3 regions of the Cobetia sp. 1CM21F genome follow, and region 3 is predicted to be linked to each of the others. Evidence: predicted binding sites of a transcription regulator. Region 3 holds the regulator's gene; each other region holds the start of a gene.

Region 1 (4,171 bases), 770 kb from region 3:
GTGGGTGCAACAATCCGATCAGGTTGCGCGCGATATCTACGCATTCACTCCCTTCATGCCTTCTGCGGTATGAGCGCCGAGGAAAGGGATTGTATTGCTGATGGTTGTGGCGGTCGAAATTGCGCTCAGAGCTTTCGGCCAAGCCCACTAACGCAACCGCTTCAATTCCTGCCAGTTGGTGGTGTAGCGGGCGCTGCGGTGGGCGCAGCGCAGTTGCCAGGCGGCGTCGGGGCGTGCGACGCCCAGGCGCACGGTGCCGCGGCCCATCTTCTGATTCATGGCGTCCAGTGTCGCCATCAGCTGCTGACTGCGTTCACGCCTGGCGATATCCGCTTCGTCGTCGAGCAGCGAGAGTTGCTCGCGTGGCTGGTCGATGAGATCGAGTAGCATCACGCCAGCCTTCATGAAGCGATAGCCGCGCAGGTAGATATGCTCCAGCGCCTGTTGCGCGGCGGCGAGTATCTCGCGGCTGTCATTGGTGGGGGCGGGCAGTTCGACGATGGTGCTGGGTGAGTATTGCGGCAGGTCGGGTCGGTGGCGATTGCTCTTGAGGAAGACCAGCACGGCGCGTGTCAGGCTGCCTTGATGGCGCAGCTTCTCGGCGCCGCGCTGGGCATGCTGGCGGATGGCGTCCCTGAGTTCATTCAAGTCACCGGTCATGCGCCCGAAGGAGCGCGAGGTCATGATGCGCTGGCGGGCGTCATCGGCATCATTCATCTCGAAGCAGGGCGTGCCTTGCAGTTCGCGTGCGGTGCGTTCCAGTACCACGGAGTACCGCTGGCCGATGGCGCGCGGGTCGGCGCAGCGCAGGTCCCAGGCAGTGTGCAGGCCTTGCAGTGCCAGGCGTTCGACCAGTCGTCGGCCCACGCCCCAGACATCGCCCAGTGGCGTGTCGGCCAGCAGGCGCTGGGTGCCGACTTCATCAGGTTCCAGCACGCAGACACCGCCGAATTCCGGACGCTTCTTGGCAGCGCGATTGGCCAGCTTGGCCAGCGTTCGAGTCGGCGCGACCCCGACACATACGGGAATGCCGGTGAACTTGCGGACATTGCGGTGCAGGGTGCGGCTCAACGTCAGCATCGAGTTGCGATCAAAGCCATCGAAAAGCACGAACATCTCATCGATGGAGTAGGGCTCGACCCCGGCGGAATATTCCTCCAGCACCTCACGCACGCGCGCCGACATGTCGCCATACAACTCATAGTTGGAGGAGAGCAGGTGGATGCGCCCCTCACGGACGAGTGGCTGTAGCTGGAAGGCGGGGGTGCCCATCTCCACGCCCAGCGCCTTGAGTTCGTTGGAGCGCGCGATCACGCAGCCGTCATTATTGGACATCACGCCGACAGGGCGGCCCTCCAGGCGCGGGTCGAACACTCGCTCGCAGCTGGCGTAGAAGTTGTTGCAGTCGACCAGTCCGATCATCGGCGTATTCATACCGCGTATTCGTGGATGACGGAACGCACCACCCCCCAGACCTGGCATTCGAGGTCGAAGATCGCGACCGGCGGATACAGAGCATTGCCGGAGCTCAGATAGGGGCGCTGACCGATCAGCTCATAACGCTTGACCACCACCTCACCCTCGACCAGTGCCACCACGATATGCCCGGGGCGGGCATCGATGGAGCGGTCTACCACCAGGGTGTCGCCCTCATAGATGCCGAAGCCTTCCATGCTGTCACCCGCCACCGTCATGAAGAAGGTCGCTGCCGGACGCTTGATCAGCCGCTCGTTGAGGTCCAGCGTGCGCCCCGCGTAATCCTCGGCCGGCGAGGGGAAGCCGGAAATGCCAGCGCGCCCCGTGATGTGAGGGTGCGGCAGCGCACAGGGCTCCGGCGCTGGATGAGGGCGAGCCAGCGAGGCGTGGGACGGTTGAGCGGCAGATACGGTCATGGGTGGGGTCTCCTTTCGATACTGTATTCATATACAGTATCGGCGCTGAGAAGCCCTCAGGCAACCGATAATCCCTGCGAGTGCTGCACATTCACGAGACGCAGATCAGATGAGGTGCACCTGTGTTCAATGGTGGACGGCAGGTAAAGCTGCTAGCGGAAAAAATTTCCCGGTAGGCCTCGCGTTTGCGTTTGCCTGATATCCGCCTTACCTTCGTTATTCCTTATATAACAATATTAGAGGTGGAAAATGCGGCTTCCGATGTTGGCGGTGGGTTTGGCATACGGTATGTGCAGTGTCGGTGCGCAAGCGGCGGACTATCAGGATGTGCAGGATGCCGTCGAGCAACAGCGAGCGCCTCTGCTGGAGACGCTGGAAACACTGGTCAACGTGGATTCGGGAACGGACTACCGTGAAGGCTTGAATGACGTTGAGGCAATGCTGACCCAGCATCTCGAAGCGCTTGGCGCACAGGTGGAAACGCACCCTGCCAAGACCTATGGCGGCAATACGATTGTCGGTCGCCTGCAGGGAGATGGCAGTCGCAAGATCATGTTGATGATTCACTACGACACCGTCTTCGATGAAGGCGCCGCCACGGAGCGTGCCTTCCGTATCGAGGATGGGCGTGCCTATGGCCCGGGCGTGGGCGATGCCAAGGGTGGCGCAGCCGTTATTCTGCACAGTCTCGAGGCGCTGAAGTCGCTCGGGTTTGATGACTATGGCCAGGTGACGGTTGTCTTCAATCCTGATGAGGAGAAGGGCTCGCCGGGCTCGCATGACCTGATTCATGAGCTATCGGCAGATCAGGATGCCGTGCTGGTATTCGAGCCTACCTTCGCTGACCCGGGAGTCGATGCCGTCACCGTCGTCACCAAGGGCATCAACTATGCGTTTCTCGAGGTGAAGGGCCGTGCCTCCCATGCCGGTGGCGCACCAGAGGAAGGGCGCAACGCCATCATGGAGCTGTCTCATCAGCTGCTGCAGTTGAATGAGCTTGATGATGCGGACAAGGAGACGACGCTCAACTGGACGATCGTCGAGGGCGGCGTCAAACGCAACGTGATTCCGGAGCATGCCAGGGCGGAAGGTGATATGCGCTACTTCGATAGCAGCGAGTATCAGCGTGTCCTGGAAGAAGCGCAGGCCATCACGAAGAACCAGTTGATCGATGATACCGAAGTGGAGTTCCACCTCGAGAAGGGGCGTCCGCCGCTGCCTGACAATCCGCAGAGTCAGCAGCTGGCCGAGCAGGCCCAGAAGATCTATCAGGAGTTGGGGCAGACACTGCAAGCGGTCGAGATCGGTGGCGGCACCGATGCAGCCTACGCCTATCATGCAGATTCCGATAAACCGGCAGTGCTCGAATCCCTGGGTCTCGTCGGCGGCGGCTACCACAGCGATCAGGAGTTCGTGCTGGTCGATAGCGTCGTGCCACGCCTTTACCTGACGACACGCATGATCATGCAGTTGTCCGAGGATCAGCCGCAGGAGTGAAACCGGGATTGCAGCGGTAAATGATATGCCGTCATGACAGCAAACCCGATAAAAAAGCCCGGCCTCCGGGAGGCCGGGCTTTTTTGGGTCTTTCCCAATGCTGTTCTGGCTATCAGCCCGCCGGGCTCAGGATGCGAATATCGCCATCGGCGATCCAGTCACCGGCGTTGTCGCGGAAGCGCTGCATGTGTTCGGTCTCACGGTGGGCCTGCAGCGCATCGTGGGACTCCCAGGCTTCCACCACCGTGATGGTATCGGGGCGTGGGTCGTTGTCCTTGTCGGCGGCGCGTTCGGAGTCCAGGCACGGGTGGTAGGCGTGGCAGCCATCTTCCTCGCGCACGGTGGGCGCGACGGCGCAGAGTTCATTGAAGACATCCTGAACGTGGCCTTCCTTGGCGGTAACGGTGGCGATTACCCAGATCATCTTGGCTCCTTGTGACGGTGCTGACCGCCGGTGTGGTCGGGATTCTCGTGATGAGATGTCCTGACTATGTGGAGCCGTTTCTGGCCACTGCAAGGGGCAGGGGCTGACTGCCGGCATGACCCTGCATGATGAGCACACGAAAGCGCCGGACAGCAGGGCTGTCCGGCGCAGTTGTCATCAGGCGATGATCCGCGTTCGTGATGGGTCAGAAAGCGAAGGCGATGGATCAGGACGGGAAGGCGAACTGGGCGCCTTCACGCAGACCGGCGGAAGGCCAGCGCTGGGTGATGGTCTTGCGGCGGGTGTAGAAGCGCACCGCATCCGGGCCGTAGGCGGACAGATCGCCGAACAGCGAGCG
Region 2 (4,171 bases), on a different contig from region 3:
GCCTGATAATCCTTTGGCGAGAGCTGACCGCCCTTGACCAGCTTCTTGAGGAAGTGACGATAACGACGCGCGACCTTGCGCCGCGCCAGCCAGGCGACACTGGTCGCCAGCGGAATGAAGTCAGGATTCGAGATACCGTCGATCAGCCACAATCTGGGCGGCTGGTCGTCGCTGAACTGGACCACGATATTGCGATCATTGAGATCAGACGGAATCAACCAGCGTTTCTCGAGATAGCGATAGAGATTGGCCAGCTCGCTCACCAGCACCTCGGTGCTCAGGCGCTCGGGGGTCTCGAGATGCACCTCGCGCAGTCGGCGTGACGTGGAGCCGTCACTGTCGAGAATCAGATCGAAGACCAGCCCGAGCCCCTCGGCGGTGGCGACACTGCCGTGGTAGGCAGGCACATAGGACCAGTCGCGCATGCCACGTCTGACCAGGCCCTCGAAATAGCGTTGCTCGCGTTCATTCTGGCGGCTGCCCTTGTCAGGGTAACGCGGGACCTTGATGCAGCGATGGGGGTCGTTCGGGTCCTGATAGACACGCCGATCATTTCCCATGCCGATGACGCGGGCATTTTCCAGCTCCAGCATGCGCACTCCTGTTGAATAACGCCTGCGACTGCAGCCGCCGGGCAGCGTGGCATTCTACAAAAAGCCGTCATGGCACGCCAACTTGTGCCATTTGGCAGCGCCCACGTTCATCGGCCATTCAGCTTGCGTTGCCCTTCTGGTAAGATAATGCGCCGTTTTTGACGGCATTCAGGAGGAAGCCGCAGGAACACTGCGACAGCAAGGCATTCGTCACGAATGTACACGTCATGCGAGGCATTGCCCCGGGATCGGGTGGCCACGCACCCACAGTTCGCCCGCTCTGTCCGCAACACTCCCAAAGCTGGCACAACCCCACATAGAGGTACTCGCATGAATGCGGTAATTCTGGCCGTCCTGGTCATGGTCGGCCTGTCGTTGGCTCGCGTCTCGGTCGTCTTCGCGCTGGTCGCCGGCGCCCTGGTCGGCGGTCTGTTCAGCGGTCTGTCTCTGACCGACACGCTCGGCGCCTTCAATGACGGTGTCGGTGGCGGCGCCAAGGTCGCGCTGGCCTACGCCACCCTCGGTGCCTTCGCCGTCGCCCTGTCTCGCTCCGGATTGCCGGACCTGCTCGCCGCACGCCTGATCGGCCTGCTCAATGGCGAAAGCACGCCACGCCGCCAGACAGCCATCAAGTACGGCCTGCTGGGCAGCGTGACCCTGGTCGCGATTTCCTCCCAGAACCTGATTCCGGTCCACATCGCCTTCATCCCGATCCTGATTCCGCCGCTGCTGGTCGCCATGAACCGCCTGCGCCTGGATCGTCGTGCCGTGGCCTGTGCACTGACCTTCGGCCTGACCGCGCCCTACATGCTGCTGCCGGTCGGTTTCGGCTCCATCTTCCTCAACGACATCCTGCTGGCCAACATCAATGAGGCCGGCCAGTCGCTCGGTCTCGACGTGACCCGCGGCATGGTGCCGATGGCGATGGCGATTCCGGTCGGCGGCATGTTCCTCGGCCTGCTGACGGCGCTGTTCGTCTCCTACCGCAAGCCGCGTGACTACGCGACCCGCGAGATCAAGTCCAGCAACGTACCGCACCACACGCCCATGCACACGCCGTCCAAGAGCGGCCTGATCATGGCAGGCGTTGCCATCATCGCCGCCCTCGGCATTCAGCTGTATTCCGGCTCGATGATTCTCGGCGGCCTGGTCGGCTTCGCCATCCTCTCGCTGGGTGGCCTGTTCAAGTGGAACGAAGCGGATGACCTCTTCACGTCCGGCATGCGCATGATGGCGCTGATCGGCTTCATCATGATCTCGGCGGCAGGTTTCGCTTCCGTGATGAAGGCCACCGGCGACATCCAGACCCTGGTCGACGCCTCCTTCCACATCATCGGTGACAACAAGCCGCTGGCCGCGCTGGTCATGCTGATGGTCGGTCTGTTCATCACCCTCGGCATCGGCTCCAGCTTCTCGACCATTCCGATCATTGCCGCCATCTACGTGCCGCTGGCGCTGCAATTCGGCTTCTCGCCGCTGGCTACCGTCGCGCTGATCGGCACCGCCGCCGCGCTGGGGGATGCCGGTTCACCGGCCTCTGACTCGACCCTCGGCCCGACGGCCGGCCTGAATGTCGATCAGCAGCACGACCACATCTGGGACAGCGTGGTGCCGACCTTCATCCACTACAACATCCCGCTGATCGTGTTCGGCTGGGTGGCCGCGATGACGCTGTAATCCGCTGAGCATCAGTCTCGCGCCCAAGCGAGATGCCAGACATGCCAACGCCCGGCAGAGAGGACTCTCCTCACTGTCGGGCGTTGTCGTTGCGCAGCCGGCTCAGGCGCAATGAATGGGCACAGCTACTGGACAGCCATCCAGTCTTTTAGCATGATGCGCGCATGCGCAAGATCCTCCACGCCGACTGCGATTGCTTCTATGCCGCCGTCGAGATGCTCCGCCATCCCGAGTGGCGCGAGGTGCCCATCGCCATCGGTGGCCGCACCGAGCAACGCGGTGTCATCGCCACCTGCAACTATCCCGCGCGCGCCTTCGGCGTACGCTCGGCGATGTCGACTGCCCGCGCGCTGCGCCTGTGCCCACAGCTGATTCTGGTGCCACCGGACTTCGAGCGTTACCGGGCCGTTTCCGCCGAGATCCAGTCACTCTTCCATGAGCTGACGCCCCTGGTGGAGCCCCTCTCGCTGGATGAGGCCTATCTGGATGTCAGCGCCGTGACTGACTTTCAGGGCAGCGCCACCTGGATGGCGCGCTGGTTGAAGGAAGAGGCGCTCAAGCGCACCGGCATCACGCTTTCCCTTGGCGTGGCCGCCAACAAGTTTCTGGCCAAGATCGCCAGTGACTGGGAAAAGCCCGACGGCCTGACAGTGATCACGCCCGAGACCAGCGACGCCTTCATCCGCCAGCTGCCCGTCGGCAAGCTGCACGGAGTCGGCCCCGCGACGCTGGCGCGTCTGACACGCCTGGGCATCACCACCTGCGAGGACATGCGCACCACGCCGTTGACGACCCTGGCCGAGCACTTCGGCAAGTTCGGCACCCGCCTGCACGAGCTGGCACACGGCATCGATGAGCGACCGGTGCGTGTCGAGCGCGAGCGCAAGTCGATCAGTGTCGAGCACACCTTCGATCACGACCTGCCCGACCTGCCGGCCTGCCTCGAGCGCCTGCCCGCCCTGCTCGAACGCCTGACCAGCCGTCACGCCCGCCATGACCAGCCGGTGCTGGCCAAGCAGTTCGTCAAGATCCGCTTCAGCAACTTCGAGAGCACCACGCTGGAAAGCCTGCTCCCCGCCTCGACCACCACGCTGCCGAGCGCCAACAGCTTCGCCCTGCTGATGGAGCAAGCCTGGCAACGCGGCCATCGCCCTGTCCGCCTGCTGGGCGTCGGGGTGCGCCTCAAGGCCCGCGAGGACGCCCAGCAGCTGGGATTGTTCTAGCTCGCGCCAGGCGCGCCCCCCCATCCCGAAAACAACAAAGCCGGCACCTGAAACAGGTACCGGCTTCTTCGTCACGACCTCAGGTCGATGACAGACTCATGCGCTGAGCAAGCGGGGCTCAGGCGAAGACGATGGTCTTGTTGCCGTGGATCAGCACGCGATCCTGCAGGTGCCAGCGCAGGCCGCGCGCCAGCACTTTCTGCTCGACATCACGGCCGATGCGCACCAGTTCCTCGGCGGTATGACAGTGAGTGACGCGGTGGATGTCCTGCTCGATGATCGGGCCGGCATCCAGTTCTTCGGTCACGTAATGGCAGGTCGCCCCGATCAGCTTGACCCCACGCCCGAAGGCCTGGTGATACGGCTTGGCGCCCACGAAGGAAGGCAGGAAGCTGTGGTGGATGTTGATCAGACGACCGGCATAGCGCTCACACAGACTCGGCGGAATGATCTGCATGTAGCGCGCCAGCACGATGCAATCGGCTTGGGATTCTTCCACCAGACGCTCGACCTCGGCAAAGGCCGGCGCCTTGTCATTCTTGTCGACCGGCACGTGATGGAACGGAATGCCGTGCCATTCCACCAGCGAGCGCATGTCATCGTGGTTGGAAATGACGCAGGGAATCTCGCAATCCAGATCACCGGACTGCCAGCGATGCAGCAGGTCCACCAGGCAAT
Region 3 (4,171 bases):
GTGAAGAGAGGAATCACGACCGCCAGGACTTCATGTCTTTTACGGGGCTCGGCAGCCTGGAAGAAACGTGATGAATCAGGCTGCCAGCGCGAGGAAAGGCGCAATTCTAGCCGACTGAACCCCTATCGAACAGTCGCGGCCAGCTGCGCCCCGGCAAGGGGCTGTCACCCAGGTTCCGGTGACAGCTCATGGAGGGTATCAGACTCGGGCACCAACGCCTTCAGGCATGCAGCAGCACCGGGGTGCCGGGCACAGCCTCGGCAAAGAGTCGCAGCAGGTCGTCATCACGCAAGCGAATGCAGCCGTGGGACGCCGCTACCCCCATGGGCTCCGTGCTGGGCGTGCCATGAAAATAGATGTAGCGGCGCAGGCTATCGACCCGCTCGCCGCGGGCATTGCGACCACGATTGACGCCGGGCTCGCGGCCGCTGAGCCACAGAATGCGCGTCAGGATCCAGTCACGCTCAGGATGCTCTAAGGCAAGCTCGGGCGTGAACACCTCGCCCGTGAAGCGCCGGCCGCGATAGACGGCGCCACGCGGATTGCCCGCCCCGATGGCGGCACGAATCACATGCCAGCCGGTTGGCGTGCAACCGCTGCCGTCGAGCTCGCCGATACCGTTGAGGCCGCTGGAGATCGCGCAGGCATGCACCAGCGCGTCAGGGTCAGCCGCGGGGGGCGGCGCATCACGACTGCCACTCGGCGCGTCATTGCGTATCTCAAGGCTCTGGCGCGAGAGATCCACCGCTACCCAGCAGGCCATCAGCTGGCCGCCTGGGTGACCGCCTCACCATCTCCGAGCGTGGCCGGCAACGGCGCTGCCATCGCCGCGACCACCACCGGCCGCATGTGCTGGATCAGCTCGCGCACCGTGGTGTGATGGCCGTACTCGGCCTCCTCGATATCGCGCAGCGCATCCAGGCCCGAGAAGGTGAATATCACGCTGCCGAGCATGAAGTGCAGACGCCAGAAGCGCTCGTTGTCCGGCAGATCAGGCGTCGCCAGCTTCAGAAGCTCGGCGAAGCGGCTGAAGACCGTGCCGTAATGCTCGCGGATATAGCGCCGCATGTGGCCCTGACCCTGGGTATAGGCAAGCCCGAGCAGGCGCATGAAGGTACGCAGGCTATTGCGCTCGGCCGGCACCTCCAGCACGGTACGCGCCATCACCTCCAGCAGGACCTCCAGCGGCACCTGGCGCCCGGCGTATTGCTGCTCGACGCTGTCGAGTGCCGCGTGGAAACGCTCACTGAACGGATCGAGATAGCGTGCGAAGACCGCCTGGATCAGCGATTTCTTGGAGCCGAAGTGGTAGTTCACCGCCGCCAGATTGACCTTGGCCTTGCTGGTGATGTTACGCAGTGAGGTCTCGGCGAAGCCGCGCTCGGCGAACAGCACCTCGGCAGTATCGAGGATGCGGGTAACGGTATCAGTCTGGGCCATGGGCGGAACCCTTGTCAGGTAGAAAAGGACTGGAGTCGTAGGTCACGGCGCAAGCCCCGCGCGGCGACTCTCTCATGAGGTGGTGCAGGTTCACCGCAAGGCGCGTTCGATCATGACACCCGTGAGCACTACCATCGGCGAACATTCGTTTGAAACACTTTGATTCTAGCGCGCCATGCCATGACTGACAATTCTCTCGCGTTTCAAACGCCAGAGGTTTAGCCAAGCCTGATATTCCCTCAGCGCTGACCATCCCGATTCAAGGGCTCGTCATGCTCGGTGACTGACCACCCCGCCAGAGCCAGGCCGGGTTCATTTCCAGACATTCATCTCCAGACATTCACCTCCAGACATTCACTTCCAGACATTCCCTTCAAGAAAGAATGCCTCGGATATCGGCAGGAAAAGTCGCCAGACAGCGATATCCCGTCGACTACCTGCCCTTTGAGGCCACCACGCAAGCCACGATGCCTTGCATGACCGCCATGACTGGATACAATGACAGTTGTATGGATGCACACCCCGTGCCGTCAGCTCAAGATGCCGCCCAGGCCAAAGGCAATGCCATGACCCAGCCGCTTACTCCGCGCCAGCAGGATGTCTTCGACTTCATCATCAAGACCATCAAGTCCTCTGGCTACCCGCCGACGCGGGCCGAAATCGCCCAAGCGCTGGGCTTCCGCTCACCGAATGCCGCCGAGGAGCATCTGCGTGCCCTCAAGCGCAAGGGCGCCATCGAGATGGTGCCGGGCACCTCACGCGGCATTCGCGTGCCGTCGCTGGCTGACGTCGACGACAGCGCCAACGATGGCCTGCCGGTGATCGGGGAAGTGGCCGCCGGCAGCCCGATTCTTGCCAGCGAGCATATCGACCGTCATTGTCCGCTACCGAGCGACTACTTCTCGCCGGCTGCCGACTACCTGCTGCGTGTACGCGGCGTGTCGATGAAGGACGTGGGGATTCTGGAAGGTGACCTGCTGGCCGTGCACCGCACCAGCAGCGTGCGTGACGGCCAGATCGTGGTGGCACGTCTGGGGGATGAGGTCACCGTCAAGCGCTTCCGCCGTGACGGGCATTACGTGTGGCTGGAAGCCGAGAACGAGGACTTCTCGCCGATCAAGGTCGACCTGCGCACGGACAGCCTGGAGATCGAGGGTCTCGGGGTGGGCGTCATCCGCGATGGTGGCCTGCACTGAGACCTTGACCAGCGGCGCTCTTCTCGCAAAGCTCTGAGCAACAGAAAAGCCGCACGCATTGCACAAAAAAACCCGCCTCAAGGCGGGTTTTTTTGTGCGCGAAGCGCGAGCGATGAATCAGTGCACGATGCCTTCTGACTGCTCGTCCTCGTCTTCTTCGCCATCCCAGAGGCGAGTCCGGGTGATGGCGTGGTCGATCATCTCACGCGCGACCTCGAAACGATTGTCACGCAGCAGATCAGCGGCCTCGTCCGAAATGCGAATGCTGAGCAGCGGCTCACCTTCGCTTTCCGCGGCGCGCAGAATCACTTCACCATCTTCCATTTGCACAATTTCAAGTACGGCGGGATCGGACACGTCATTCCTCCTGCACGGCATCTCGCGAGATACCGGCGTCGTTGTAATCGTCAGCGCGACGGCTGGCAAGCCCGGCACCGTGTTGCCATCAGCGACGCAGAAAAAAGTACGACCACAGCCAGAGCCATGGTCGTACCGGAGAATGCAGGGCTTGCCACAATGCGATCAGTCTAGCACCCGTGAAGGCGAAACGTCACCCGATTGCCATGCGCCAGTCATCACCAGCGTGCAGCACCAGATCAACGCCTTGACCTACCACTCGACACTCGACTCGCGCAGCTGCGGCAGCAGCGCCTTGAATGCCGTGATGGCGGCGCTGAGACGCTCGGCCAGCGAGGCGCTCGAGGCTGCCGCGATGATCAGACCATCACCACGCGAACGCGATTCCTCGCGGCGAGCGACGCCGCCCTCTTCATGCAGGCGGGTCACATCCGCGACCAGCTCAGACAACCAGCTGTCGGGGCGCTCCAGCAGGCTGCGCAGCTGCTCGACCTCGGCGATGGGCGTCGGCGGCGACGCCAGGCGCTCGCGCCAGCTACCCTGCGGCCAGCGCGCCGTCACGGCACATTCTTCCAGCAATGACGCCAGCGCCAGCTCCAGCAGGGCGAGCGCGCCCTCTTCACCGGCCATGCGACGCGCCACGGCATGCTCATCGTCGCCAGAGGCTGCTGACTGGGCCAGCAGCAACTCGGCCTGATACAGCAGCTGATTGGTACGGGCACGCTGGCTCATCAGCTCTTGGCTCCCTTGCGCTTGTCCTCGACGACCCAGCGGCCGTTGTCGTAGGTGGCCTTCCAACCGGTCGCCTTGCCTTCCTCATCGGTCATGACGTACTGAGCCTTGACCTTGCGCGAGAAGCGAATCTGCGCCGGACGTCCGTCCGGGTCCTGATCCGGGGCCTCGAGAATGAAGTGATACTTCTCCGGCAGCTCGTCGGCATGCGCCTTGAGCTCCTTGACCAGCGGCGGACGCGTCTCGCGATTCTTGGGGAACTGACTGGCCGCCAGGAACAGGCCACTGGCGCCATCGCGCAGCACGTAGTGGTCCTCGACCTTGACGCAGGCAAGTTCCGGCATCGGAATCGGGTCCATCTTCGGCGGCGCCACTTCACCGGACTTGAGCAGCTTGCGGGTGTTCTTGCAATTCTCGTTGGTGCAGCCGAAGTACTTGCCGAAACG

What was found. Region 3 encodes LexA, which represses DNA repair genes until DNA is damaged. Its sites were predicted from a motif close to TACTGTNTANNTANACAGTA; they were not measured.
Region 1: the regulator LexA is predicted to act here: its motif matches at 1,912-1,931, upstream of umuD (translesion error-prone DNA polymerase V autoproteolytic subunit).
Region 2: the regulator LexA is predicted to act here: its motif matches at 2,397-2,416, upstream of dinB (DNA polymerase IV).

Annotation. Positions count from the first base shown of each region.
Region 1 is NZ_JALNTQ010000002.1:246,773-250,943, reverse strand. Features, by position in the region: gene MSG32_RS06695 (Y-family DNA polymerase) at 148-1,422, opposite strand; gene umuD (translesion error-prone DNA polymerase V autoproteolytic subunit) at 1,431-1,892, opposite strand; gene MSG32_RS06685 (glutamate carboxypeptidase) at 2,154-3,389, shown strand; gene MSG32_RS06680 (putative quinol monooxygenase) at 3,502-3,813, opposite strand; gene MSG32_RS06675 (CoA-acylating methylmalonate-semialdehyde dehydrogenase) at 4,040-4,171, opposite strand, start outside.
Region 2 is NZ_JALNTQ010000001.1:499,939-504,109, reverse strand. Features, by position in the region: gene MSG32_RS02095 (YrbL family protein) at 1-593, opposite strand, end outside; gene MSG32_RS02090 (Na+/H+ antiporter family protein) at 924-2,270, shown strand; gene dinB (DNA polymerase IV) at 2,435-3,493, shown strand; gene purU (formyltetrahydrofolate deformylase) at 3,612-4,171, opposite strand, start outside.
Region 3 is NZ_JALNTQ010000002.1:1,014,458-1,018,628, forward strand. Features, by position in the region: gene MSG32_RS10005 (L,D-transpeptidase) at 221-763, opposite strand; gene MSG32_RS10010 (TetR/AcrR family transcriptional regulator) at 763-1,440, opposite strand; gene lexA (transcriptional repressor LexA) at 2,007-2,636, shown strand; gene MSG32_RS10020 (hypothetical protein) at 2,754-2,993, opposite strand; gene MSG32_RS10025 (DUF6586 family protein) at 3,246-3,725, opposite strand; gene topA (type I DNA topoisomerase) at 3,725-4,171, opposite strand, start outside.